Regions from separate parts of the Kitasatospora sp. NPDC058406 genome, predicted to be linked through region 2. Evidence: riboswitches for the same ligand, from Rfam matches in the RefSeq annotation. Region 2 holds a riboswitch; each other region holds the start of a gene.
The links. A riboswitch is a leader RNA that binds a small molecule or an ion and turns the genes downstream of it on or off. The one in region 2 is predicted to bind cobalamin.
Positions count from the first base shown of each region.

Region 1 (5,341 bases), on a different contig from region 2:
CCTCCGGAGACCGGGGTCGGCCGGGGGGCCCGGCGGCGACGCCCGGGCCGCCACGACCGGACACGCGTACGACTGACAGCCCGCGAGCCTGCCACACTCCCCCGCGTCCCGGCGAGCGGGCACGCGGGGGACGGCCGGCCGGGCCGGCGGCGGGCGGTCAGCCCGCCGGGGCCGCCGGCGGGGCCGCGGGCGTCTTGGCCCGCTGGAGCAGCTGGTTCTTCACGTGCTCGCCGAAGCCCGTGGCGGCCGCGGTCGCGGCGGCGTCCGCGGTGTTGCCGCCCTTGGCGGAACCCTCGACGGTGAAGTAGGCGTAGCGTCCAAGGATGCTCTTGGTGTTGGTGCAGCCCGGAGTGGCGCAGAAGACCGGCGCCCCCGGGGCGGCGGCGCCCTTGAGGTGGCCGACGTAGTTCTTCAGGGCCGTCTCGGCCTGGATCTTGTGGTCGAAGACGGCGACGCCGAGCGTCACCGCGCTGTCGCCGGAGACGTAGGTGGCCCGGAGGACCTGGCGGCAGCCCTGGTCGCCGAGCGCCCGGCCGAGACCGCCGACCGTGGAGTTGCCGTCCCAGCAGGGCGAGTCGAGCGAGACGACGGTCCGGTTCCAGGTGGCGCCGTTGACGGTCACGGTGAGCGCCGAGAAGAGCGCCGCCGCGTCCTGCGGGGCCGGGTCGGTGGAGGCGTCCCAGAGCGGCTTCGACGGGTCGTCGGGGGTCGCGCTCGGAGTGGGGGTCGGCGTCGGGGTGGACGTCGGGGTCGGCTTGGCGGAACCGGTCGGAGACGGCGCCGGCTGCTGGGTGGCCCCGGTCGCGGTCGACGTGGGCCCGGCGATCGGCTTCTCGTCGCCGTCCTTGCCCAGCAGGAGCAGGCCGCCGGCGACGGCGCCGCCGATGATCAGGACGGCGACGGCCGCACCGATGATCTTCAACCGGGTCTTGCGCCGGTGCTCGGCCGCGTTGCGGTCGGCGAGCGCGGCCCAGTCCGGCTCGGTCTGCTGCGGCTGCTGCGGCGGCGGCAGGTGCTGCGGCTGCGGCTGCGGCTGCGGCGGATGCTGCCAGTGGTGCGAGGGCACCGGCATCGGCGGCTGGGGCTGCGGCGCCGGCTGGGGCTGCACCGGAGGCTGCGGCGCGGGCGGCTGAACAGGCGGCTGAACGGGCGGCGGCACCTGGATCGACTGCGGCGGCTGCGGCGCCGCGGGCGCCGGCGGCCGGGCCGGCGGCGGCGCGGGCGGTCCGTACGACGCCGGAGGCGGTCCGAAGCCGCCCGGTGCCGGCGGCACGGCCTGGCCGCCGGAGGGCTGCTGCCCCGGCGGCACCGGTCCGGGTCCACCCGGCTGCTGGTTCTGTGCGCCCCCCGCACCGGCGGGAGGGGCCGGCTGCTCCCCCGGCGAAGCGGGCTGTCCAGACCACTCCCCGGGCACGCCCGTTCCGTCGCTCATGAGGCGAGATCGTAGGGCATGGCCCTGACCGGCGACCGCCCCGGTCACCATTCCGTTTCCGAATCCTGACAAGCCCCGGGGCGTCCGGAACCCCGGCCCGCGCCCCTTCCCGGCTCCCGCCCCGGTACCAGCGGTCATCGCGCCAACACGCCGCGCTGCACAACATGTGGTGTCGCATCGAGAGAGCACCACTAGATGTATGCTCGACCCTGCTGTCGACGCAGGGGAACCCGGTGCGAGTCCGGGACTGCCCCGCAGCGGTGAGCGGCCGTCTCCCCATGGGAGCCCGCGAGTCCGAGTACCTGCCGACGGTGTGCGAGCGCCTCCCCGCAGAGGCCCCAGCACGAGCACCACCTTCCGGGCCTCGCGGGCGGGCCGGGGACGACACGCCGCGCGACGCCACGGGCGCCCGCGCCGTCCTCCCCTGCCCCGAACGGCCCGGCCCCCCGATCTACCGACGCCGATCGCCGCCAGGAGAGAGCGCCTTGACCACCGCTGCCTCAGTCACCCTGCCCGCCCAGGGTTCCAGCTCCGCCCCCGCCGACCGTACGGTCTCCGACCCCGGCGGCGCGCTCCTCCGCGTGCTGACCGACCGCAGCGTCGACCTCCCCCAGGTGGACCCGGGTCACGTCGCCGCCGCCGCGCTGCGCGGCCGCAACGCCGGCTCGGACTTCGCCGAGCTGCGCGGCCTGGCCATCGACGCCGCCGCGTCGATGATCGCCGAGGACCCGCAGTACTCGAAGCTGGCGGCCCGGCTGCTCGCGCTGGAGATCGTCGACGAGGCGGCGACCCAGGGCGTGGTCTCCTTCTCCACCTCGATCACCGTCGGCCACGCCGAGGGCCTGATCGGCGACACCACCGCCGCGTTCGTCGCCAAGCACACCGAGGCGCTGAACGCCCTGGTCGACCCGGCCGGCGACGACCGCTTCGAGTACTTCGGCCTGCGCACCGTGCAGTCCCGCTACCTGCTGCGTCACCCGATCACCCGCAAGGTCGTCGAGACCCCTCAGCACTTCCTGCTCCGCGTCGCCTGTGGCCTGGCGGTCGGCGACAACGAGCAGTCGGTGCGCGAGGTGGCCGAGCTGTACCGCCTGATGAGCCGGCTGGAGTACCTGACCTCCTCGCCGACCCTCTTCAACTCCGGCACCCGGCACCCGCAGATGTCCAGCTGCTACCTGCTGGACTCGCCGCTGGACAACCTGGACTCGATCTACTCGCGGTACGCCCAGATCGCCCGCCTCTCCAAGCACGCCGGCGGCATCGGCCTCTCCTACTCGCGGATCCGCTCGCGCGGCTCGCTGATCCGGGGCACCAACGGCAAGTCGAACGGCATCGTCCCGTTCCTGCGCACCCTCGACTCCTCGGTCGCCGCCGTCAACCAGGGCGGCCGTCGCAAGGGCGCGGCCTGCGTCTACCTGGAGACCTGGCACGCGGACATCGAGGAGTTCCTGGAGCTCCGCGACAACACCGGTGAGGAGGCGCGCCGCACCCACAACCTCAACCTCGCGCACTGGATCCCCGACGAGTTCATGCGCCGGGTCAACGCCAACGCCGACTGGTCGCTGTTCTCCCCGGCCGACGTCCCCGAGCTGGTCGACCTGTGGGGCGCCGACTTCGACGAGGCCTACCTCAAGGCCGAGCTGGCCGGCAAGGCCGTCCGCACCATCCCCGCGCAGACCCTGTACTCCCGGATGATGCGCACCCTCGCGCAGACCGGCAACGGCTGGATGACCTTCAAGGACGCGTCCAACCGCGCCGCCAACCAGACCGCGCTGCCCGGCCGCACCGTCCACTCCTCCAACCTCTGCACCGAGATCCTGGAGGTCACGGACGACTCCGAGACCGCCGTCTGCAACCTCGGCTCGGTCAACCTCGGCGCCCACGTCGCCGCCGGTGCCACCGCCGCCGACCTGCTGAACGCGATGGACTGGGAGCGTCTGGACGCGACCGTCCGCACCGCCGTGACGTTCCTCGACCGCGTGGTGGACATCAACTTCTACCCGACCCCCGAGGCCGGCGCCTCCAACTCCCGCTGGCGCCCGGTCGGCCTCGGCGTGATGGGCCTGCAGGACGTCTTCTTCCGGCTCCGCCTGGACTTCGACTCCGCCGAGGCCAAGCAGCTCTCCACGCTGATCGCCGAGCGCATCATGCTCACCGCGTACGAGCGCTCCGCCGACCTGGCCGAGCAGCTCGGCCGCCACGAGGCGTACGCGGAGACCCGCGCCGCCCGCGGCGAGCTGCACATCGACCACTTCCCGAGCGCCGCGCCCGAGTGGGCCGACCGCTGGGAGGCCCTGCGCACCCGCGTCGCCTCCACCGGCCTGCGCAACTCGCTGCTCCTGGCGATCGCCCCGACCGCGACGATCGCCTCGATCGCCGGCGTGTACGAGTGCATCGAGCCGCAGGTGTCCAACCTGTTCAAGCGCGAGACCCTCTCCGGCGAGTTCCTCCAGGTCAACCCGTACCTGGTGCGCGAGCTCAAGGAGCTGGGCGTCTGGGACCAGCAGACCCGGGACGCGCTGCGCGACGCCAACGGCTCGGTCCAGGAGCTCGGCTGGCTGCCCGCCGGGGTCCGCTCGCTGTACCGCACCGCCTGGGAGCTCCCGCAGCGCGCGCTGATCGACCTGGCCGCGGCCCGCATGCCGTACATCGACCAGAGCCAGTCGCTGAACCTGTTCATGGCCGCCCCGACCATCGGCAAGCTCAGCTCGATGTACGCGTACGCCTGGAAGGTCGGTCTGAAGACCACCTACTACCTGCGCTCGCGCCCGGCCACCCGGATCGCCCAGGCCGCCTCCGGCGCCGCCCGCACCGCCGCCCCGGTCCCGGCCGGTCCCGTCGCCGTCACCGTCGGCGCCCCGACCCTCACCCCGGAGGAGGAGGCCGCGCTGGCCTGCTCCCTGGAGAACCCCGAGTCCTGCGAGGCCTGCCAGTAATGTCCGACGCCCAGAAGATGCTGCTCGACCCCGGCTTCGAGCTGACCCTGCGCCCGATGCGCTACCCGTCGTTCTACGACCGGTACCGGGACGCGATCAAGAACACCTGGACCGTCGAGGAGGTGGACCTGCACTCCGACGTCGCCGACCTCGCCAAGCTGAGCGAGGGCGAGCGGCACATGATCGGCCGCCTGGTCGCCTTCTTCGCCACCGGTGACTCGATCGTCGCGAACAACGTGGTGCTGAGCCTCTACAAGCACATCAACTCCCCCGAGGCCCGGCTCTACCTGTCCCGGCAGCTGTTCGAGGAGGCCGTGCACGTCCAGTTCTACCTGACGCTGCTGGACACCTACCTGCCCGACCCCGAGGACCGCAACGCGGCCTTCGCCGCGGTGGAGAACATCCCCTCCATCCACCAGAAGGCCCAGTTCTGCTTCAAGTACATGAACGCGGTCGACCACATCGACTCGCTGCAGACCAAGGAGGACCGCCGCGCGTTCCTCCTGAACCTGATCTGCTTCGCGGCCTGCGTCGAGGGCCTGTTCTTCTACGGCGCCTTCGCGTACGTGTACTGGTTCCGCAGCCGCGGCCTGCTGCACGGCCTCGCCACCGGCACCAACTGGGTGTTCCGCGACGAGTCCATGCACATGGACTTCGCCATGTCGGTGGTGGACACCGTCCGCGCGGAGGAGCCCGACCTCTTCGACGAGAAGATGGCCCAGCAGGTCACCGAGATGCTGGAGGAGGCCGTCGAGGCCGAGCTCCAGTTCGCCCAGGACCTGTGCGGTGACGGCCTGCCCGGCATGAACACCGAGTCGATGCGCGAGTACCTGCAGGCCGTGGCCGACCAGCGGCTCGCCCGCCTGGGCCTGCCGGTCCGGTACGGCTCCACCAACCCGTTCGGGTTCATGGAGCTGCAGAACGTCCAGGAGCTGACCAACTTCTTCGAGCGCCGGGTCTCCGCCTACCAGGT
Region 1 is NZ_JBHXKE010000128.1:20,855-26,195, forward strand. Features, by position in the region: gene ACFWOG_RS24015 (hypothetical protein) at 158-1,108, opposite strand; cobalamin riboswitch at 1,615-1,757, shown strand; gene ACFWOG_RS24020 (ribonucleoside-diphosphate reductase subunit alpha) at 1,942-4,368, shown strand; gene ACFWOG_RS24025 (ribonucleotide-diphosphate reductase subunit beta) at 4,368-5,341, shown strand, end outside.
Region 1: another riboswitch for cobalamin. It lies ahead of ACFWOG_RS24020 (ribonucleoside-diphosphate reductase subunit alpha); the one in region 2 lies ahead of ACFWOG_RS28360 (prenyltransferase/squalene oxidase repeat-containing protein).

Region 2 (5,341 bases):
CCGGCGCCGACGGCGGCCAGCAGGCCGGCGACGGTCGTCAGCACCAGTGCCTCGGTCCCGGTCCCGGTCCCGGCCAGGCTGCCGGTGTCGGTCCGGACGTGTGCGCCGCCGACCGGGGCGCCGTCGCCTCGCACCGGATCACCGGCACCTCCGACGCCACCGGAGCCTCCGGCACCGCCCGCCCCGCCGGGGAGCAGCGAGTCACCGGGTCGGGCGGTCGTGCCCCCGGTAGGCGTGGTGACGGCCGTGGGCGTGCCGGTGGGTACGGGAGTACCGGTGGGCGTCGGCGAACCGGGCAGAGTGCCCGACGGCGTGCCGGTCACGGTCGATGTCGCGGTGGGCGTGGGCGTGGCCGTGGGCGTCGGGGTGCCGGTGGCGGTCGGGGTCGGCGTGGCGGTGGGCGTCGGCGTACCGGTCGGCGTGGCCGTCGCGGTCGGGGTGGGTGTCGGCGTGCCGCCGAGGTCGCGGCGCAGGGTGCCGAAGGAGATCCCGGTGGCACCGCCCACGGCCTGGGTGGAGGCCCGCACGTCCGATCCCTGCTGTCCGGCGGAGGCGACGTCGAAGCCCCCGTCGCCGTTCTGCTGCCCGGCGAGGAAGTCGAGCGCCTTCGCGATCGGTGCGGCGTAGGCGGACTGACGGAGGGTCAGGCCCTGGACCGCGAGGGCGGCCGAGTTGGTGGAGTCTCCGGCCGCACCCGGGAAGCCCCCGTCGGCCAGCTGTCGCCCGGCCAGCCAGGCCAGTCCCTTGTCGACCGCCCGCGCGGCCTCGTCCCCGGGGACGAGCGCGAGTGCCATGGCGGCCATCGCGGTGCTGTCCACGTCGGAGTCGCCGGTGGCGGGGATGAGGCTCGGCCAGGAGCCGTCGGCGTGCTGGAGGCTCTCCAGGTAGGCGACCGGCGAGGTGGCGCTCGCGGTGTCCCCGGCGCGCAGCTGGGCCATGATGCCGAGAGCCTGGGAGAAGACCGACGTGGCGTAGGTGTAGTTGCCGGGGCCGGCGCAGCCGGCGGCCTCGTCGGCCTTGGCGCAGACGGCCGCGGCCAGGGCGGCGATCAGGTCGTGCCCGCCGAAGGCCCGCGGGTTGCGGCCGACGACCTCGGCGAGCAGCGCCTCCTTGCCGAGCGAGCCGCCGCCCGCGTACTCGGTGCCGATGCTGGTCCAGTCGTTGACGGTGCGCCCGTTGGGGTCCGTGCCCTGCTGGTCGAGGAAGTCGACGATCCGGCGCAGGGCCGCGTCGTTCGCGCCCGTGGCGGCGAGCGCGAAGGCGCCGTCGATGGTGAGGCCGAAGTCCGCGAAGGTCGGGAACGCCTCGTAGTAGTGGCCGTCGATCAGGTTGGCCGGGGCGGTGAGGTAGGAGCTGCCCCGGGCCAGGTCGGGGGCCCGGCCGGCGGGCGTGGTCGGCGGGGTGGTGGTGGCACCGTTCGGGTTGTGGCGGACGGTGGTCAGATCGGTTCCGGTCAGGGCCAGGACGGCCTGCTCGGTGGCGGCCGCGTCGGCCTCGGTGGTCGACTCGTCGGGGCCGAAGCCGCCGTCCTCGCCCTGGCGGGCGGCCAGCCAGGCCTTGGCGGTGGCCTGTTTGGCCCCCTGTCCGACGGCCTTCAGCGTCTGGGCCGCGGCGGCGGTGCTCGTGGTGTCGCCGGCGGCGCCGACGTAGGGGGCGTAGGAGCCGTCGGCCTGCTGGCTCGCGGCGAGCTGGTCCGCGGCCTTCTTCGCGGTGGGCTCGAAGCCGGCCGCCGGGCGCAGGGCGAGGACGGCGAGGCCGGTGGCCACCGGGTCGGACTCGCAGTGGCCGCCGGCCACGATCATCGAGCCGGCGATGCCTCCGTCGGCGCACTGCAGGACCGTGAAGCGGGCGAGCGTCGCGGCGGGCGGCGTGACGCCGGCGCGCTGCAGGGCGATCACGGCCCACGCCTGCACCCAGGGCGAGGCCGCACCGTGGAAGTCCCCGGCCGCGGTGCACTCCCCGTTCTCGCCGGCCGCGACGCACACGTGGTCGGTGAGCGCGGCGATCAGGTCGCGGCCGCCGAAGTCCCGGGGGTTGCCGTCGGTGCTCTCGGCGACCAGGGCCAGCAGCGCGGCGGCCTTGGAGTCGGGCTTGCCGCTCGGCCCGTCCGGGTACAGGAAGGCGTCGGTGTGGGCGGCGAGGTAGGCGACGACCTTGCGCAGGGCCGGGTCCTGGGTCCCGGCGGCGGCCAGGGCTGTCGCGGTGAGGGCGGTCCGGGGGAAGTCGGCCCCCTCGAAGGCCCAGTTCCCCATGTACTCGCCGTTGACGAGGCGGCCCGCCAGCCAGGCCGCCGCGGCGGCGGGGTCTCCCGCGGGCGGCGGGAGGGTCGGGTTCGGCGACGCCGACGGCGACGCGGAGGCGGACGGCGACGGACCGGTGTTCCTGGCCCGGACGGAGTCCGGGGTGAAGGAGGGCGCTCCGCTCGTCCCGCCGATGTCGGTGCCGCCGTACACCCAGGCCTCGACCTCGCCGGGCCTGGGCTTCTGCGTGCCGGCGCCGTAGCGGCTGTAGGACCAGGTCGCCTGGCCGGGCTCGGCGATCCAGTAGGACCAGTACGCCGTCGCCTGGGGGGTGTTGACGCAGGGTTCCTCGGCGACGGCGGGGTACTGGGTGCCGTTGGCGAAGGCGCCGTTACCGAGCCGGCAGATGAAGGCGGGGCCGTCGTGCTCGGTGCCGGTGGTGGTGAAGCCCGCGTTGTGCAGCAGGTTCATCCCGGTCGTGGGGTGGGCGTCGCAGCCGCGGACGACTCCGCCGCCCCAGTGGCCGAAGTCGACGGCGACGATCGCTCCGGTGGTGGCGGTGCACTCCTCGATCGGGTCCGCGGCGGCCCTGCCGGGGTGTCCGAGCAGGACCGTGCCGCCGGCGGCGATCGCGACGGCACCGGTGGCCACCAGGGACGTGAACCCCCGGGCTCTGTGACTCGTACGACTGCTGCTGGCCCTCACCGGCGACTCCCTGATCAGTCGTCGGGATGCCACAGCGCAGCCGACGGCCTCCTTCGCGCGGGGCCGTTCTGACCGCGTCGTAGTCCACGACGACGCAAGCACTCCTGGAACAAGGCCCCGGCGCAGGCATTCCGGCTCACCAGCCCGGGGTGGGGCGGGTCTACGGTTGCGGGTCAGCGCCGGAATCGGACCGGCTTCCCCTGACTGCCGAGGATGAAAAAGCATTTCATCAGACCACGCTCGCGGAGTCGGCGTCAACGAAGCGTCATGTCTCCTTCCCCACCTCGTGACTGCCCCGCCGGTGCGGTAGCGTCCGCGGTGGCCGAGCGGGGGAATCCGGTGTGAATCCGGGGCTGACGCGCAGCGGTGTGGGGCGGTGACCGTGCCGGCCCGAGCCCGAATGCCCGCCCGGCCGCGCAGCATCAGCGAAAGCCAGCCCACGCGATCCGGGCGGCGGCCGCCCCAGCCGCCGCGCGCCCGACCGGGCACCGGGGCCGGGGCCGGATCGGCGCCCGCCACACCAAGGAGCCGTTCCGTGCCCGTTCCCGCCTCCTCGCGCTTCGCCTCCTCACGCGCCGCCTCCGCGGTGACCGTCTCGCTGGCCGCCGGCGCCCTCGTGCTGTCGGCCGTCCCCGCCCACGCGACCGCGACCCCGGCCCAGATAGCCACCTCGAAGAGCACCGGCGTCACCTACCTGAAGTCCCTCCAGGCCGCGGACGGGAGCTACGTCACCGGCGGCGGGCTCTCCAACGAGTGGGCGTTCAGCGCGCTGGCCGCCGCCGGTACGGCCGCGGCGGACGTGACCCCCGGGGGCGACGCCACCAAGAACGCCCGGCTCGTCTACCGCAACCAGCTCGCCGCCGCCACCTGGCCGGGCGCCTCGCCGGTCGTCACCGACTACGAGCGCGGCGCCCTCAACGCGTACGCCGCGGGGATCGACCCCGCGCGCGTCGGGCCGAGCCGCAACCTCGTCGCGGACCTGGTCGCCTACTGGCAGACCGCCGAGCCCGGCTACTACGGCCCCTCCGCCAACTTCAACGGCACGGTCTTCGGGCTGCTCGCCCTCGGCGGCGCCAGGACCCAGGGCGGCGGGCAGCGCGTCCCGCAGGCCCTGCTGGACGCCTCGGTCGCGACCGTGCGCGCCAACCAGCACACCGACGGCGGCTGGAACTACAGCAAGGCCGCCGGCGACCCCGTCGCGCTCGGCCAGGGCAGCGACATCGACATGACCGGCGCCGCCATGGCCTCGCTGTGCAGCGGCGGCGTCCCCAACACCGACTCCGCCGTCGTCGCGGCCAAGAACTTCCTGAAGGGCAAGCTCGTCGCCTCCGGCGCCTTCAACTCGATGTGGGGCGCCAACACCGACTCCAACGGCTGGGCCGTGTCCGGCCTCAACGCCTGCGGGATCAACGCGCAGGGCGTCGACTTCACCAGCGGCACCGGCAAGACCCCGATCGACTTCCTGATCGCCCAGCAGTTCAAGCCCGGCGGCGGCTTCAAGTACCTGCCCACCGACACCACCCCGTCCCCCTACGCCTCCGTGGACGGCCTGCGCGCCGTGGCCGGCGGCGGGTTCACCGCCACCCCGCCCGCGCCGACGGCGGCCGGTGAGCCCGCCTGGGCCGCCACCACCGGCTTCACCTCCGGCACCGCCGCCCGGCTCGCCCTCGTCGTGGACAACGGCACCGCCCCGCTGAAGGTCTGCGCCGTCACCCTCACCCCGACCGGCGCCACCACGACCCTGGGCGCCGTCCTCGACGCCGCCGCGACCGCCACACCGAGCGGCTGCGTCACGTCGGTCACGCCGTCCACCGGCAGCGGCACGATCACCGCGGTCAACGGCACCGCCAACAGCGGCGCGTCGACCTGGAAGGTGAGCCTGGACGGTGCCGCCGCCACCGGCGCCACCCGGGCCACCGTCGTCCACGTCGGCGACACCGTGTCACTGCGCTACGGCAGCTGACCCGCGGCCGGCCCCCCGGCCGGGCGCGGGCTCCCCGTGCCCGGCCACCGCGCCCCGGGCCGCCCTCAGGCGTCGGCCGCCCGCCCCTCCGGTTCGGCGCGGGCGGGATACGGCACGAACGTGCTGGTGTGCTCGTCGATCACCGGCGGGACGCCGACGGCGGGCGCGGAACGCTGCGGACAGGCGGGGCGTTCGCCCACCTTGCACCCGAGGCCGATCGGGGTGGCCGCGCCCTCGTCGCCCAGGTCGAGGCCGGCGGAGTACACCAGCCGGTGGGCGTGGCGGAGTTCGCAGCCGAGCCCGATCGCGAAGGTCTTGCCCGGGCGGCCCCAGCCCCCGGGTGAACGGGTGACGGCGCGGGCGGTCCACAGGTAGCGCCGTCCGTCCGGCATGCCGGCGACCTGGACGTGGATGCGGCCGGGGGCGGCGAAGG
Region 2 is NZ_JBHXKE010000173.1:13,216-18,556, forward strand. Features, by position in the region: gene ACFWOG_RS28360 (prenyltransferase/squalene oxidase repeat-containing protein) at 1-2,891, opposite strand, end outside; cobalamin riboswitch at 3,049-3,202, opposite strand; cobalamin riboswitch at 3,275-3,351, shown strand; gene ACFWOG_RS28365 (hypothetical protein) at 3,481-4,908, shown strand; partial or broken gene ACFWOG_RS28370 (short-chain fatty acyl-CoA regulator family protein) at 4,974-5,341, opposite strand, start outside.

Region 3 (5,341 bases), on a different contig from region 2:
GCCGCACCAGGTCGGCGGCGTACGCCACGCCTGCGGGGTGGCGGACCCAGGGGCCGAGCGGGTCGCCGGGCGGATCGCCCCGCAGGGCCAGGATGTTGCGGACCCCCTGGTCGGCGTAGTGCCCGAGGATGTTCCGCAGCTCCGCGACGCTGTGGCCGACGGCCGTCAGGTGGGCCGTCGGCGTCAGGGTGGTCTCCTGCGCGATGCGCCCGGTGACGTTCACCGTGCGCTCCCGGGTGGACCCGCCGGCGCCGTACGTCACCGACACGAAGGTGGGTGCCAGAGCCTCCAGCCTGCGGATCGCGTTCCACAGGCCGGCCTCCGCCGCGGCGCTGCGCGGCGGCATGAACTCGAAGGAAAAGGAACGCCGACCGGTGGCCAGGAGTTCGCGGACGGATGCCGCGTGATCGGTTCGTCTGGAAGGGATTCCGAGTGTCATGGGAGGAGGCTATCCAGGGCGGTGGGATCGCACACGCGTCCGTCCATCCTGTGATACGAGATTTCTCACGCATACGTCCGGAGGGGCCTGTTCCAGTGTTTTCCACCGACGGTTCCCCGCGGATTCCCGGCCCGTCGGGAACAAGTCCGGCGCGGCCTCGCAGAAGGGCACCATAGGCGCATGGAGAGACGTTCGTACGGGCTTCCGGGAATATCCGACTGGGACCGGTGTGCGGTGAGGGGAATCGTGAACGTGACACCGGACTCGTTCTCGGACGGGGGCGCTGGTCGGACCCGGGCCGGGCACGTCCCGCCGGGCGGAAGGACCGCCCTGCACGGCAGCTGCCGCGAGGCCGTCACGAGGGTTGCGGAGCTCGGCGACTCCGGCGCCGGTCCGGTGCTGCGACCGGCCCAACCGCACGACGAGGTGAGGGACTTCTTCCACGCGGACCACAACCACGTCGCCGCGCCGGAGGAGGTCGCGGAACGGACGGCGGCGGCGAGGGATGCCCTGGACTTACTAGGACGTCCAACTATATGGTCGTGGACAAGGCCCGCAGTGCAGGGAAGCCGGTGTGAATCCGGCACGGTCCCGCCACTGTGACCGGGGAGTGCGTCGCCGCAGTACCAGCCACTGGCAGCCAGCCGGGAAGGCCGGGCGACGCGCGCTGATCCGGGAGTCAGGATACCGACTGCGGGTGTTCCGTGTTGTCCACGAGGATGGAGCAAACACGCATGGCACCGGTCCGCGCCCTTCCCGACCCTGGTGATCCTGCGACGGCTGCGGCACACCCGTCTCCCTGACGGCTCGCCGCGCCCGGCGACGGCCCGACGCGTGCGCTCACCCGAGCGCGGCGCGGGCGTCCGTCGTGCGCCCTTCCCTCGGATCTTCCCGACACCCTGACGAGAGCAGGTCTGTGATGGTCCGTGAACTCACCCACTTCATCGGCGGCAAGCACGTCCCCGGGACCTCCGGGGACTTCGGCGACGTCTACGACCCGAACACCGGCACGGTCCAGGCCCGGGTCCCGCTCGCGGGCCGCGCCGAGACCGAGGCGGCGATCGCCGACGCCGAGCGCGCCCAGTCCGAGTGGGCCGCCTGGAACCCCCAGCGCCGCGCCCGCGTGCTGCTGCGCTTCCTCCAGCTCGTCGAGGCCGAACGCGAGCCGCTGGCCCGCCTGCTCTCGGCCGAGCACGGCAAGACCGTCGCCGACGCCCACGGCGACCTCCAGCGCGGGCTGGAGGTGGTGGAGTTCGCGGCGGGCATCCCGCACCTGCTGAAGGGCGAGTTCACCGACAGCGCCGGCACCGGCATCGACGTGTACTCGATGCGCCAGCCGCTCGGCGTGGTCGCCGGCATCACCCCGTTCAACTTCCCGGCGATGATCCCGCTGTGGAAGGCGGCGCCCGCCCTGGCCTGCGGCAACGCCTTCATCCTCAAGCCCTCCGAGCGGGACCCGTCGGTGCCGCTGCGGCTGGCCGAACTGTTCCTGGAGGCGGGCCTGCCGCCGGGCGTCCTGAACGTCGTCAACGGGGGCAAGGAGGCCGTGGACACGCTGCTGGAGGACCCCCGGGTCCAGGCGCTCGGGTTCGTGGGTTCCACCCCGATCGCCCAGTACGTGTACGCGACGGCCGCCGCCCACGGGAAGCGCGCCCAGTGCTTCGGCGGCGCCAAGAACCACATGATCGTGATGCCGGACGCCGACCTCGACCAGGCCGCGGACGCCCTGATCGGCGCGGGCTACGGCTCCGCCGGCGAGCGCTGCATGGCCGTCTCGGTCGCCGTGCCGGTGGGCGAGGAGACCGCGGACGCCCTCGTCGCCAAGCTCACCGAGCGGATCGCCGCACTCAGGGTCGGCGCCTCCGACGACCCCGAGGCCGACTTCGGGCCGCTCGTCGGCCGCGACGCGCTGGACCGGGTCCGCGGCTTCCTCGACCTCGGTGTCCGGGAGGGCGCCGAACTGGTCGTCGACGGCCGCGACCTGACCGTGCCGGGGTACGAGGGCGGCTACTTCCTGGGCGCCACCCTCTTCGACCGCGTCACCCCCGCGATGCGGATCTACCGCGAGGAGATCTTCGGCCCGGTCCTGTGCGTGGTCCGCGCGGCGGACTACGCCGAGGCGCTGCGCCTGCCGAGCGAGCACGAGTTCGGCAACGGGGTGTCGATCTTCACCCGGGACGGCGACACCGCCCGCGACTTCACCCGCCGCGTCAACACGGGCATGATCGGCGTCAACGTGCCGATCCCGGTGCCGGTCGCCTACCACACCTTCGGCGGCTGGAAGCGGTCCGGCTTCGGTGACCTCAACCAGCACGGCCCGGACTCGATCCGCTTCTACACCCGCACCAAGACCGTGACCTCGCGCTGGCCCTCCGGGGTCAAGGAGGGCGCGAGCTTCACCATCCCGACGATGGGCTGAGGCGCGCCGTGCACACGCATCTGACCGACGACCAGCTCGCGATCGTCGAGGCCACCGGCGACTTCGCCCGCGAGCACCTCGCCCCGCACGCCGTGGCGTGGGACCAGGCCAAGCACTTCCCCGTCGACGTGCTGCGCAAGGCCGCGGGCCTCGGCCTCGGCGGCGTGTACGTGCGGGAGGAGTCGGGCGGCTCCGGGCTGGGCCGCCAGGACGGCGTGCTGGTCTTCGAGGCGCTGGCGACCGGCTGCCCGTCGATCGCCGGGTACCTGTCCATCCACAACATGGTCGCGTGGATGATCGACCGCTACGGCAGCCCGGGCCAGCGCGCCCGACTGCTGCCGGGACTCTGCTCGACGGAGGCCCTGGCCAGCTACTGCCTCACCGAGCCGGGCGCGGGCTCGGACGCCGCCGCGCTGACCACCCGGGCCCGGCGCGACGGCGACCACTACGTCCTCGACGGCGTCAAGCAGTTCGTCTCCGGCGCCGGAACCTCGCAGGTCTACGTCGTGATGGCCCGCACCGGCGCCCCGGGCGCCGGCGGGATCTCCGCGTTCCTCGTCGAACGGGACGACCCCGGCGTCTCGTTCGGTCCGAACGAGCGGAAGATGGGCTGGAACGCCCAGCCGACCCGGCAGGTGCTCCTGGACGGCGTCCGGCTGCCCGCCGACCGGCTCCTCGGGGCCGAGGGCGAGGGCTTCCGGATCGCCATGAACGGGCTGAACGGGGGCCGGATCGGCATCGCGGCGTGCTCGCTCGGCGGCGCGCAGGACGCGTTGGAGCGGGCCACCCGCTACCTCTCGGACCGGGAGGCGTTCGGCGCCCGGCTGCTGCACGCCCAGGCCCTGCAGTTCCGGCTGGCCGACATGGCGACGGAGCTGGAGGCGGCCAGGTCGCTGCTCTGGCGGGCCGCCGCGGCGCTGGACCGGGGGGACCCCCGGGCGCCGGAGCTGTGCGCGATGGCCAAGCGGTACGCCACCGACACCGGCTTCGAGGTCGCCAACGCCGCACTCCAACTGCACGGCGGCTACGGCTACCTCGCCGAGTACGGCATCGAGAAGATCGTCCGCGACCTGCGGGTGCACCAGATCCTGGAAGGGACCAACGAGATCATGCGCGTCATCGTCGCCCGCGGACTGACGGGAGCCGCCTGATGGCCGGCAACACCGCAGCGGGTAACGCCACAGCGGGCAACGCCGCAGCCGGGCACGCCGCGGCCGGCAGCACCGTGTCCGGGCGCACCGTCGACGAGGTCCTCGTCCAGCGGGAGGGCCGGTCCGGCCTGATCGTCCTCAACCGGCCCGCCGCGCTGAACGCCCTCACCCACGCCATGGTGCGGCGGATCGACGCCGCACTGGACACGTGGGAGCGCGACGACCGGGTCGAGACCGTCGTCGTCACCGGCGCCGGCGACCGCGCCTTCTGCGCCGGGGGCGACATCGTCGCCATCCACCGCGCCGCCACCGGCGGTGACCCGGCGGCCGTCGAGGAGTTCTGGCGCGACGAGTACCGGCTCAACGCCAGGATCGCCCGCTTCCCGAAGCCGTACGTCGCCGTCATGAGCGGCATCGTGATGGGCGGCGGAGTCGGCGTGTCCGCCCACGGCAGCGTCCGGATCGTCACCGGGACGACCCGGGTCGCGATGCCGGAGGCCGGCATCGGCTTCGTGCCGGACGTCGGCGGCACCTACCTGCTCTCGCTGGCCCCCGGCGAGCTGGGCACCCACCTCGCCCTCACCGCGGGCTCGGCGGGCGCAGGCGACGCCCTGCTCTGCGGCCTGGCCGACCACTTCGTCCCCACCGAGCGGCTGCCCGCGCTCCTCGACGACCTCGCCGAACTTCCCGTGCACGAGGCGCTCGTCCGGCACGTCGCACCCGCACCGCCCGCCCCGCTGGAGCGGCAGCGCGAGTGGATCGACAGCTGCTACGCGGCGGGCACCGTCGAGGAGATCCTCGGCCGGCTCCGCGACAGCGGGGAGCCCGAGGCCGGGAAGGCCGCCGAGCGGATCACCGCCAACTCGCCCACCGCGGTGAAGGTGACGCTCGCCGCGCTGCGCCGCGCCCGGTCCCTCGGCCCGCTGGAGGCCGTCCTCGACCAGGAGTACCGCACCTCCTGCGCCGCCCTCGACACACCCGACCTCGCCGAGGGCATCCGTGCCCAGGTGATCGACAAGGACCGCACGCCGCGCTGGAGCCCGGCCACGCTGGACGCCGTCGCCCCCGCCGCCGTGGCACGCTACTTCGCCCAGCTCGGCGAGCGGGAACTCGGCCTCGCCACCACGAAACCCCTGGAGCGCTGGTGACCCACGACATCGGATTCGTCGGACTCGGCAACATGGGCGGCCCGATGGCCGCCAACCTGGCCAGGGCAGGGCACCGGGTCGTCGGCTACGACCTCGTGCCGGAGGCCCTGCGGCAGGCGGAGGCGGCCGGCGTCCGGCCGGCGGAGTCCGCGGCCGACGCCGCCGGCGGCGCGGACGTGGTGAT
Region 3 is NZ_JBHXKE010000077.1:30,103-35,443, forward strand. Features, by position in the region: gene metF (methylenetetrahydrofolate reductase [NAD(P)H]) at 1-439, opposite strand, end outside; cobalamin riboswitch at 960-1,150, shown strand; gene ACFWOG_RS17360 (CoA-acylating methylmalonate-semialdehyde dehydrogenase) at 1,359-2,858, shown strand; gene ACFWOG_RS17365 (acyl-CoA dehydrogenase family protein) at 2,867-4,009, shown strand; gene ACFWOG_RS17370 (enoyl-CoA hydratase/isomerase family protein) at 4,009-5,157, shown strand; gene mmsB (3-hydroxyisobutyrate dehydrogenase) at 5,154-5,341, shown strand, end outside.
Region 3: another riboswitch for cobalamin. It lies ahead of ACFWOG_RS17360 (CoA-acylating methylmalonate-semialdehyde dehydrogenase); the one in region 2 lies ahead of ACFWOG_RS28360 (prenyltransferase/squalene oxidase repeat-containing protein).

Region 4 (5,341 bases), on a different contig from region 2:
GGCGAGCGGCTGGTCGTCCCGGACGAAGGACCAGGCGAGCATGGTGACCGGCCCGGTGAGCATGCCCTTCACCGGACGGTCCGTCAGGTCCTGCGCGTAGCGGAACCAGTCGACGGTCATCGGGTGCGGGCGCGAGATGTCACCGGCCAGCACCGGCGGGCGGACGTACCGGGTGCCGTAGGACTGCACCCAGCCGTGCCGGGTGGCGAGGTAGCCGGTGAGCTGCTCGGCGAAGTACTGGACCATGTCGTTGCGCTCGGGCTCGCCGTGCACCAGGACGTCCAGGCCGGCCTTCTCCTGGAAGGCGATCACCTCCCGCACCTCGGTCCGGATGCGCTCCCGGTACGCGGCCGGGTCGATCCGCCCGGCGGTGAGGTCGGCCCGGGCCACCCGCAGTTCGGAGGTCTGCGGGAACGACCCGATCGTGGTGGTCGGCAGCAGCGGCAGGCCGAGGCGGGTGCGCTGGGCCTCGGCGCGCTCCGGGTAGGCCTGGGCCCGGCGGGCGTCCGCCTCGGTGACGGCCGCGGTGCGGGCCCGCACCGCGGGGTCACGGGTGATCGGGGAGTTGGCGCGGGACGCCAGGTCGGCGCGGTTGGCGGCGAGTTCGGCGGTGATCGCGCCGGTGCCCTCGCGCAGGCCGCGGGCGAGCAGGGCGACCTCGTTGGCCTTCTGCCGCGCGAAGGCGAGCCACCGGGCGATCTGCGGGTCGAGGTCGCGCTCGGCGGCGGCGTCCAGCGGGACGTGCAGCAGCGAGCACGACGGGGCCACGTCGACGGTGCCGGCCAGCCCGAGCAGGGTGGCCAGGGTGGAGAGCGACTTCTCCAGGTCGTTGATCCAGATGTTGCGGCCGTCCACCACACCGGCGACCAGCCGCTTGCCCGGCAGGCCGCCCGCGGCGGCCAGGTCGCCCAGGTTGGCGGCGGCCGGGCCGGTGAAGTCCAGGGCGAGGCCGTCGATCGGGGCCCTGGCCAGCACGGGCAGCGCGGCGCCCAGGCGGTCGAAGTAGCTCGCGACCAGCAGCTTGGGCCGGTCGGCGAGGGCACCGAGGTCGCGGTAGGCGCGCGCGGTGGCGTTCAGGTCCGCGGGGGTGCGGTCCTGGACGAGCGCCGGCTCGTCCAACTGGACCCAGGCGGCGCCGGCCTCGTGCAGGTCGGCGAGGAGGGCGGCGTAGACGGGCAGCAGCCGGTCGAGCAGGGTGAGCGGCTGGAAGTCCTCGGGGACGCCCGGGGCGGGCTTGGCGAGGAGCAGGTACGTGACCGGGCCGACCAGCACCGGACGGGCGCTGTGGCCGAGGTCCAGGGCCTCGCGCAACTCCGCGACCGCCTTGGCGGAGTTCGCGGTGAAGACGGTGTCGGGGCCGAGTTCGGGCACCAGGTAGTGGTAGTTGGTGTCGAACCACTTGGTCATCTCCAGCGGCGCGACGTCCTGGGTGCCGCGCGCCATGGCGAAGTAGCCGTCCAGCGGGTCGGCCTCGACCGCCGCCCGGTGACGCGGCGGGATCGCGCCGACGGCGACCGTGGTGTCCAGCACGTGGTCGTAGAGCGAGAAGTCGCCGGTGGGCACCTCCTGGACGCCCGCCCCGGCGAGCCTGCTCCAGTTCTCCAGACGCAGGTCGGCGGCGGTGGCCAGCAGGGCGTCGGCGCTCACGGCGCCCTTCCAGTACCCCTCGATCGCCTTCTTGAGCTCACGGCCACCGCCCTGGCGGGGGTATCCGTACACGGTGGCCAGGGTTGCCGCGGCTGCGGACTTCGCTGTCAAGGGACTCTCCTTCGCGAGCCTGTCTGTGGCCCCGGTGACGGGACGGAGGCGCGAAGGGGTGACGAACCGGGCGGGACCGCGTGCGCACGAGAAGCGCCGGATCCGCCTGGTATGTACGCCGACCCGCCCACGAGGTCACCGGGATGTCCGCGCGCGAACGGGTCGCGTGCGGGCAACGGGCAGGTCTTCGGACTCGTGGACACGCCCGCCCGAAAGGGCGGACACCTACTGGCCGTCGCTTCCCAGACCCGACCGGGCCCAGTGCGTATGACGGCGGTCGTTCCCACTCACCGCTGCGGGGCAGTCCCGGATTCCCACCGGGTTCCCTCTTACGACGCGCCTGCCTGGTGGGCAGGGCGAACCAGCTGCCCGCCCAGCTTAGGACGAATCCGGTACCGGGAGAACACAAGGACACCAGGACGTCCACATCCTGAGACGCCGCCAGGGCCCCGGACGGGCGGCGGAGGGCCGGACGGCACAGGACAGGACAGGACCGGACCGGCCGGTGCGGGTGCCGGCCCGCCGTCCCGGAACCCCGCGCCCCGGCCGTGCCGCTACTCGTCGGAGAGCACGAAGGTCCGACCGCACCCGGGCGTGGACCGCAGGTGACCGGGCACGGGTCCCCGGACGCGGCCGGCCCGGTCGCGCTCGGCGCCCAGCACGACGGCCGCGTGGACGGCGCGGGCGGCGCGGGATCCCCAGCGGGACCGGGGGCCGCCGAACGGCTCCGCCTCCCGGCCGGGACCGGTCCGCCGCACCGCCACGCAGACCGCGTCCGACGGCGTCCCCGAGCAGTCGTACCCGGCTTCGAGCAGCGCCTGGACCTTGGCCTCCGTCACGGTGGCCACGAGGTTGACGGCGGCCGCGTCCGAGAGGGCCACCGGAACGACGACCACGATGTTGATCGTGCCGGGAACGAGCGCGTCGCCGGGCGCGTCGCCGTCGGCGGGCGCCGACGCCCAGGTCGGCACGCCGATTCCGGTCGTCACCACCGCGGTGACGCCGTGGTCGCGGGCCCAGGTGAAGGCGTCCACCCGGGCGGCGGTCATCAGCCCGACGCCCGGACCCCGCAGCCCCAGGTCCTCCGCCAGCTCGGCCAGGTGCCGGTCCGGGTCCGTCCTGCCGTACCCGGCCCGGACCTGGGCGTTGACCAGCCACTCCCGCTCGCCCAGGCCGCCGCCCAGCACGGCGCTGCTGAGCATCCGCCAGCCGGGTCCGGCCCGCCACACCAGGAGATGGCGGCACTCACCGTCCTCCGGGCGGCCGGACCGCTCGATCACCACGGGGTCGCCGAAGACCCCGTCGTCCACTCCGGGAGGGCCCGCCTGCTGCTGCGGGATTGCCATGAACGATCCACCTTCGGGCACGTGGGTGAGCGGCCGACCGGCCAGGCGATCAATCCTAGGCACAGGGCGACGCCGCACGGATCGACGGAGCCCCCGGCGGACGCCGGACCCCGTGCCGGGCGAGCGGGCACGGGGTCCGGCGGTCGGTGCGCAGGTGCCGGTCGGTTCGGCCGGGGTGCGCCGGTGCCGGTCGTGCGGCCGACGCGGTCGGTTCGGCCGGGGTGCGCCGGGGTGCGGTCAGCCGTTGGCGGGGGGCGTACCGCCGAGGGCGAGGGCGTCGGCGGCGATCAGTCGGGCCCGGTCGGCGGGGACGGTCCGGCCGGACTGGTTCTCGGCCCACCGGGCGAGCGGCCCGTACTGGCCCTGGCCGAGCATCACGGTCAGGGTGGCGACGGCGTTGCGGTCCGCCCCCGAGGTGAGGACCAGCGAGGCCAGACCGGTCGGCGTGGCCGCGACGGTGAACTCGGCCGTCGTCTCGGCCCGCCCGCCGGGGCCGGTCGCCTCCGCCCGCAGGGTGTGCCGGCCGAGCGCGAGCGCCGTGGTGTCGAGCGCGGTGCCCGGCGTGAGCTCGGCACCGTCCAGGGTCAGCCGAACGGAGTCGGCGCCGCGCGCCTGCACCGCGGTGACCGGCTGCTGGGCACGGTCCAGGGCGGCCCCGGCGGCCGGGGAGGTGATCGCCACGGTGGGTGCGGCGGGCGGCGCGACGGCGCCGGCCTGCTGCCAGGCGGCGTTCCAGCCGGCGAGCTCCGCCGGACGGTTGGTGATGATGCCGTCGACGCCGGCGGCCTCCAGCGCCTTCCACCGGGCGGCCGCGTCGACCGTCCAGACGTTGACCGCGACGCCGGCCGCGTGCAGGTCCTTCACCACGCCGAGCCGGGCGGAGACGGCGCCGTCCGAGGGGTTGTAGGCGGCCAGGCCGAGCTCCCTGGAGATCGCCACCGGGTCGGCGTCGAGGGTGCTGCGCAGCAGGCCGAGCGGCAACTCCGGTGCCAGCTCGCGGGTGTGCCGCAGGGCGTCCACCTCGAAGCTCTGGACGAGGACGCGGCCCGCCATCCCGTGGTCGCGCACCTCCTTGACGATCCGGGCGACCTCGTCGCGGCTGTGCCGGCCCTTGATCTCCAGCAGCAGGTTGCCGCCACGGGTGCGCAGATCCTCCAACTGCGCCGCGAGCGTGGGCACCCGGGCACCCGCGTAGGCCGGGCCGAACCGGGAACCGGCGTCCAGCGCGTCCAGTTGGGCGGAGGTCAGGTCGCGGATCCGCCCCTGGCCGTCGGTGGTGCGGTCCACCGTGTCGTCGTGGAGGATGTACGGCACGCCGTCCTTGCTGGGCTGGACGTCGTTCTCGATCCACTCGGCGCCACCGCGCCGGGCGACCTCGTCCGAGACCAGGGTGTTCTCCGGTGCCGCGGAGGAGGCGCCGCGGTGGGCGAAGACGGTGAGCGGGGAGTCCGCCGGCCGGAGCAGGCCGCCCGGGGCGAGCGCGGTCACCCTGAGGTCGTCGAACGACACCTTCGCGCCGTTGACGACGAGCGCCTGGCCGCCGTCGGCGCTGCGGGCGACCTGGGTGGTGCGGGCGGCCTCCCGGCCGTCGAAGATCCAGCGGGCGGTGGTGCCGTGCACCTCGACGGCGATCCGCACGTCGCGGCCGGTGCCGGCGGCGACCGGGGCGGCGGCGGTGTCGGTGACGAGCCAGCTGTTGGCGGTGGTCCGCCGGGCGAACTCCAGGCCGTTGGCGGCGGTGGTGCCGGTCCGCACGGTGGCGATCGACCACGGGGTGGCGCCGCTCGCCGGGACGTCCAGGCCGAGCGCCGCCCAGCGGGCGTTGTCCACGACGGACTCGAAGCGGGCGGTCGCCTCGATGCGGAAGTCGTCGAGGTGGCGGCCGAAGGTGATCCGGCTCTGCTGGCCGGAGTTGGCGGAGGTGCCGACCAGCCGGCCGTTCGCCACCTTCCAGTCGCCCTCCACGGCGGTCCAGCCGGCGGGGAGGGAGGTGCCGGAGAAGCTCTCGGTCACCACGACGTCACCGGGGGCGGGGGCCGCGGCGGCAGCGGCGAGGCCGGGGGACCCGGCGGGGTCGTCGGGGGACCCGGGGCCGGACGCGGCGGGGCCGGAGGTGGCGGCGGGCGGCTCGGCGGAGGCGGCGTTCGGGGCGCTCAGCGCGACGGTGCCCAGGCCCAGCGCGGACGCGACGAGGGCGGCGAGCACGGCGGTGTGCCGGCCCGCGCTCGACCGGAGGT
Region 4 is NZ_JBHXKE010000077.1:23,662-29,002, reverse strand. Features, by position in the region: gene metE (5-methyltetrahydropteroyltriglutamate--homocysteine S-methyltransferase) at 1-1,758, opposite strand, end outside; cobalamin riboswitch at 1,919-2,139, opposite strand; gene ACFWOG_RS17345 (adenosylcobinamide amidohydrolase) at 2,313-3,104, opposite strand; gene ACFWOG_RS17340 (glycerophosphodiester phosphodiesterase) at 3,342-5,341, opposite strand, start outside.
Region 4: another riboswitch for cobalamin. It lies ahead of metE (5-methyltetrahydropteroyltriglutamate--homocysteine S-methyltransferase); the one in region 2 lies ahead of ACFWOG_RS28360 (prenyltransferase/squalene oxidase repeat-containing protein).